One region of the Halomonas sp. V046 genome, then DNA from elsewhere that is predicted to be linked to it. Evidence: predicted binding sites of a transcription regulator. Region 1 holds the regulator's gene; the other holds the start of a gene.
The links. The regulator sigma-54, encoded in region 1, starts transcription at its own class of promoters, with help from an activator protein. The targets are predictions, from matches to a motif close to TGGCACNNNNNTTGCTNT.
Positions count from the first base shown of each region.

Region 2: ACUN9Y_RS16445 (urease accessory protein UreD) is a predicted target of sigma-54. The motif match lies at 1,760-1,777, and genes of this name have one in related genera.

Region 1 is NZ_JBQXYF010000004.1:47,248-50,466, forward strand. It holds gene ptsN (PTS IIA-like nitrogen regulatory protein PtsN) at 1-412, opposite strand, end outside; gene hpf (ribosome hibernation-promoting factor, HPF/YfiA family) at 419-727, opposite strand; gene ACUN9Y_RS06250 (RNA polymerase factor sigma-54) at 998-2,416, opposite strand; gene lptB (LPS export ABC transporter ATP-binding protein) at 2,694-3,219, opposite strand, start outside.
Region 2 is NZ_JBQXYF010000012.1:48,590-51,808, forward strand. It holds gene urtC (urea ABC transporter permease subunit UrtC) at 1-44, shown strand, start outside; gene urtD (urea ABC transporter ATP-binding protein UrtD) at 41-874, shown strand; gene urtE (urea ABC transporter ATP-binding subunit UrtE) at 874-1,614, shown strand; gene ACUN9Y_RS16445 (urease accessory protein UreD) at 1,907-2,794, shown strand; gene ureA (urease subunit gamma) at 2,933-3,219, shown strand, end outside.

The DNA.
Region 1 (3,219 bases):
AACTGGCGTGACGCAAGCGCTGGCGAGTCTCGGCATCGTTCATCACGCCGGCGACCTGACCGAGCAACGCAAGGTGGGCGTCGTCGGCCTCCTCGGGCACCAGCAGCACGAAGACCAGGTCGACGGGTTCGCCGTCGATGGCGTCGAAGTCGATGGGCTCGGCGAGCTTGAGAAAGCCGCAGATCGGCGCCTTGCAGTGCGGGCTGCGGGCATGGGGAATGGCGACGCCATTGCCGATGCCGGTGCTGCCCAGGCGCTCTCGGCCAATCAAGCGGCTGAAGACTTCCTGGCTATCCAGGCTAGGGGTGTTTTGCGCGATGAAGGTGCTGAAAAACTCCAGCACCCTCTTCTTGCTGCCTCCCGGCACATCGTAGAGCGTGCGCTCGGGAGGAAGAATGGCGTCCAGTGTCATGAGGGATCAGCGAATGCCGGCGCCTTGGGCGCGGGCCTGTGATTTTTCCTTATGCTTGACCAACTGGCGATCCAGCTTGTCGGCAAGCGCGTCAATGGCGGCATACATGTCAATGTCCGTGGCATCCGCATGCAGGTCGGCGCCGGCGGCGTGAAGCGTGCAGGCGGCGAGCTGGCGTTCTTTTTCGACGGAGAGAGTCACCTGAACGTTGGTAATATTATCGTAGTGACGCTCAACGCGAGCGAGCTTCTCCTGTACATAGTCACGCAGGGGGTCGGTCAGTTCCACATGATGGCCAGTGATATTGACTTGCATGACACGCTCCTTGCTCTTGCGGGTGATGGCTCGATTGTAACCCTTTTTCCGATCCTGCAAACCCCCTGTCATCCACTCGTCAAAATTGCCCGGCAATGGCGTTTTTTCAAGGGGTTGTGCTTTTGTGGCAAGTGGGCTATAGGCGCTCGGCCGGTGCCTGGCTGACCGCTGGTTGGTACCGGAAGGGAGCATCGTCCAGGGCGATACGCAACGCTCGACAAGCGTCAGGGCGGCGCATCTTTTCCGGGGTGGGTGGCCTTTCCCTGCCCGTCACCGCAACCGCTTGCGCTCGCTGGAAGAGCGGATGTTCATCGCTTCGCGGTACTTCGCCACGGTACGCCGTGCCACGTTGACGCCATCTTCGGCCAGCAGGTCGACCAGCTTGCTGTCGGAGAGTGGCTTGCGTGGAGGCTCATCGTGAATGAGCTTCTTGATCCTGGCTCGGATGGCGGTGCTGGAATGGGCATCGCTACCGCCGTCGCCACCCACCTGACTCGAGAAAAAGTACTTCAACTCGAAGACGCCCCGTGGGGTATGCACGAATTTCTGCGTTGTGACGCGGGAGATCGTCGACTCATGCATCTCCACCTTGTCGGCGATATCGGCGAGTATCAACGGTCTCATCGCGGCTTCCCCGTGGTCCAGGAAGTCGATCTGGCGGACCATGATCTCGCGCCCGACCTTGAGCAGCGTGTCGTTGCGGCTCGACAGGCTTTTCATCAGCCAGCGGGCTTCCTGGAGATGATCCTTGAGGAACTGGTTGTCCTGGCTCTTGTCGGCACGACGTATCAGGGCGGCGTAGTCGGGCTGGATGCGAAGCCTGGGCATGGCGTCGGGATTCAGCTCGACTTGCCAGCCCTCGCGGGTGTGTCGTACCACGAGATCCGGGATGACGTAGGTCGAGCCGCTGTCGCCGAAACCACTGCAGGGGCGAGGGTCGAGGCTGCGGATCAGGTCGATGACCGCATCGAGCTCGCTATCCTCGAGCCCGAGTCGGCGCTTGAGCAGGCGACGGTCGTCGCCTGCCAGGGCCTCCAGGAACTGGCGTACCAGTCGGCCGGCCTGAGGCAGCAAGGCCGTGTCGCGGGGCAGGGCGTCGAGCTGAAGCATCAGGCACTCGCGAAGGTCTCGGGCGAAGACGCCGGTGGGCTCGAAGCGCTGCAGGCGGGTCAATACGCCTTCCACTTCGATCAGCTCGAGATCGCCCAGGTCTTGGCGCTTGAGGCCCTCGTGAATGTCCTCGAGGGATTGGTCGAGATAGCCATCGGCGTTGGTCGCGTCGATCAGGCTCTCCGCGATCTGGACGTCGCGCGCCGCGATGTCGAGCATCGCCAGTTGCCAGAGCAGGTGGTCGTGCAACGACTGGCCGTCCGGCTGGCGCTCGAAATCCGGGCCCTCGCCACTGCCGGCCGGGGAGGTGCCCAGGTCCTGATAGGTATCCGACCAGTCACTGTCCACGGTCAACTCGCTCGGAATCTCGTCGGACCAGTCGTCGTCGGGCGCCTCCTTGACCGCTTGCTCGCCGAACTCGTCCTCGAGTTCGAGCATGGGGTTGGTCTCCAGCGCCTGCTGGATTTCCTGACGCAGATCCAGAGTGGAAAGCTGCAGCAGGGCGATCGCCTGCTGCAGTTGGGGAGTCATGGTGAGCTGGGTGCCGACACGCAGTTGCAGCGACGCCTTCAAGGACATGCGGATAATCCACTCGACTTACGGAAAGGTCCACCCTAGCCCCCAGTGCTTGACCATGCAAGGCTCTTGCCAACATAAGATGTTAACGCAAGGAAGTGCGTGGTCGAGATCAGAGACGTTGCCCAATGCGGAGCACCCGGGCGGTCTCCCGCGGGGGCTCGCAAAGCCTCGCCGAGGCGCGCCAGAGGAGGCTTCGTGGCGGGGGAGAGGCGTTATTCGGCCGACAGGATCCGGCGTGGCGCTTGGTACCACACCGTCGTCGCGGCCCCGGCGGTTGTCAGAGCCTGAAGTTCTCGCCGAGGTAGACTTCCTTGACCTTCTGGTTGGCGAGAATGGCATCGGCGCCGCCTTCGGCGATGATCTGGCCGTCACCGACGATATAGGCATGATCGCAGATGTCCAGCGTATCGCGGACGTTGTGATCGGTGATCAGGACACCAATGTCGCGAGCCTTGAGCTGGCGAATGATGGTCTTGATCTCACCCACCGAGATCGGGTCGACGCCGGCGAAGGGTTCATCGAGCAGAATAAAGGCGGGTTCCGTGGCCAGCGCTCGAGCGATCTCGACCCGTCGACGCTCACCGCCAGACAGGCTCATGCCTGGATTGTCGCGAATGTGAGTCACGTGAAAATCCTCGAGCAGCTGCTCGAGGCGCGACTCGCGGCCGCCGCGATCCAGATCCTTGCGTGTCTCGAGAATCGCCATGATGTTGTCGGCCACCGACAGCTTGCGAAAGATCGAGGCTTCCTGGGGCAGGTAGCCGATGCCGGCAAGGGCCCGTTCGTGCATGGCGGCGCGGCTC
Region 2 (3,219 bases), on a different contig from region 1:
CCGGGGCGAGTTCCTCTCAATTGTCCACGGAGGCCAGCACATGAGCTTCTTTCACAACATGATCGATCGTGACCGTGTCTTCGACTTTCTGGTGCCCGAGGTCTCGCCGGTGGACGTGCGCCACGGCCCGATTCTCTATCTCGAGGATGTCTCGGTCAGTTTCGATGGTTTCAAGGCCATCAATGACCTGAGCCTGACCATCGACGATGGCGAGCTGCGCTGCATCATCGGCCCCAACGGCGCCGGCAAGACCACCATGATGGACATCATCACCGGCAAGACCCGCCCGGACAGCGGCAGCGTCTGGTTCGGCAGTCGCCATGACCTGCTGACCCGTAACGAGCCCGAGATCGCTCGACTCGGCATCGGGCGCAAGTTCCAGAAGCCCACCGTGTTCGAGGCGCTCAGCGTGTTCGAGAACCTGGAGCTGTCGATGGCCTGTGACAAGAGCCTGTGGCCGTCGTTGACGGCGCGTCTGTCCGGCGAGGTCAACGACCGCATCGACGAGGTGCTTTCGACCATTGGCCTGAAGGGCCAGGCGCGGCGCCCGGCGGGGATTTTATCCCACGGCCAGAAGCAGTGGCTCGAGATCGGCATGCTGTTGATGCAGCGCCCACGCCTGCTGCTGGTGGATGAGCCGGTGGCGGGCATGACCGAGCAGGAGATGGCGCGCACCGCGGAGCTTCTGACCGGGCTTGCCGGTAAGCACTCGGTGGTCGTGGTCGAGCATGATATGGGTTTCGTGCGGTCCATCGCTCGCACCGTTACGGTGCTGCACCAGGGTAGTGTGCTGGCCGAGGGCAGCATGGACCAGGTGGCGAGCGACCCTCGAGTGGTCGAGGTCTACCTGGGTGGCGACGAGGAGGCGGCCTGATGCTCAGCATTTCACGACTCAACCAGTCCTACGGCGAGAGCCATACGCTGTGGGATCTCGACCTGGAAGTGCCACGGGCCGCTTGCACCTGCGTGCTCGGACGCAACGGCGTCGGCAAGACGACCCTGATGAAGGCGATCATGGGAGAGGTCGGGGTCAGCGGCGGTGAGATGCGCTATGCCCAAGGCCCGGCCACCCGCGGCGCAAGGGCCAAGGCCCAGGATGGCGGCGTGGAGCTTGGTCGTGTGCGGCTCGAAGATCGCTCGCGGCTGGGCATCGGCTATGTACCTCAGGGGCGCCAGATCTTTCCGCTTTTGACGGTGGAAGAGAACCTGCGCACCGGGCTCGCCGCCCGTGGCGATGGGCTCAAGCGCGTGCCACAGCGGGTCTATGAGCTGTTTCCGGTACTCAAGGAGATGCGCCAGCGTCGCGGGGGCGATCTTTCCGGGGGGCAGCAGCAGCAACTGGCCATTGGGCGCGCCCTGGTGCTTGCGCCGACGCTGCTGATCCTCGACGAACCGGGAGAGGGCATCCAGCCGAATATCGTCACCCAGATCGGCGAGGTCATTCGGCGCTTGATCGCCGATGACGGCCTGACGGTGCTGCTGGTGGAGCAGAAGCTGCCCTTCGCCAGACGCTATGCCGACCATTTTGCGATCGTCGATCGCGGACGGCGCGTGGCCCATGGCGCCATCGCCGGTCTCGACGATGAACTGGTCAAGCGCCACCTCACGGTGTGATGTCGGGCGTGGGTGAATCTGGTGCATCGAGGGCCTCGATGCACCTTTTTTGCGCCTCGCGGACCGCTCGTATACCCGACTGTATCGACTTTTGTCATCATTAATCCATTGAAATTCAACTGTTTATTATCGGTATGCGCCGGTTTGGTACAGGCCTTGCACTGTCAGGGAGCGAATGCTTGATGCGGTGACCGAGCGCCAGGTCGTGGTGCAGATCGAGGCTCACGAACATCTGCGTGACGTGCCCTGCACGGCCTTTGCTATCCAATACTCGCGCCGACCCTGGAGTCCCATGTCCGCCCTAGAACCGCCTTGCACCGTCGTCAATGCGTCGGGCCATCGCTTCGACCGGCTGCGCCGCTGGGAAGCGTCATTGCGACTCGGGTTGGTCGCCGGCCAAGGCGTCACGCGGCTGCGCGATGTCGAGCACCGAGGCCCGCTTCGGGTGCAGCGGCCCTTCTATCCCGAGGGGCGTGATGGCAGTTGCCATGTGTATCTGCTGCACCCACCGGGGGGGCTCGTCAGCGGCGATGCCCTGGCGATCGATGTCGGTGTGCAAGCCGCGGCCCATGCTCTGATCACGACGCCTGCCGCCAATAAGCTCTATCGCGCGGATCGGCATGGCGTGGCCTGGGAGCAGCACACCCGATTGACGGTGGAGGATCAGGGCGTGCTCGAGTGGCTGCCCCAGGAGACGATCGCCTTCGATGGCTCTCGCGGCTGCCAGACCACGGAGATAGCGCTGCAAGGTGGCGCGCGGTGTCTCGGGTGGGAGCTGCTGGCCCTTGGCCGCCCGGCCAGCCAGCTGCCGTTCGTCAGTGGGCATCTGGAGCAACGCTTTCGCCTGACCCGGGATGGACGCCCGCTGTGGATCGAACGCCAGCCGTTGGATCCGGCGCATCCGCGCTTTGCCGGGCGCTGGGGGCAGGGCGGCCAGCCGGTCCAGGCCACGCTCTGGGCCGTTGGGCTCGACGATGGCGCGGGGGCCATCGCACAGCTGCGCGATGCGTTGCCGGCGTCGCCGCGGTGGGCGGCAACGCTGCGCCACCAGGTGCTGCTGCTGCGCTACCTGGGCGCGTCGCGCAGCGAGGCCTGGCAGCTGTGTCAGCAGGCATGGGAGGTACTTCGCCCGAGGCTCAACGGCTGTGCGCCGAGTCCGCCGAGAATCTGGTTCACCTGATGGGCCACCGACGCCAGCGCAGGGCCCATCGAGCGCCGCGCCAGGCGGTCGTGCCCGAGGGACGAGCCCTCGGAGAATCGATCCGGCCCCAGCATCTCATCGCACGACGAACGTTTACATCGACAGGGGAGCGCCGCCATGGAGCTGACGCCGAGAGACAAGGACAAGCTGCTGCTGTTCACCGCCGGACTGCTCGCCGAGCGGCGCCGGGCACGGGGGCTGAAGCTGAACTATCCGGAGGCCGTGGCCTTGATCAGCTGCGAGATCATGGAGGGTGCCCGGGACGGGCGTTCGGTGGCCGACATGATGAGCGAGGGACGGCGGATCCTCGGGCGCGATGACGTCATGGAGGGGGTCGCCGAGATGATCGACGAGGTTCAGGTCGAGGCCACCTTCACCGATGGAACCAAGCTGGTCACCGTGCA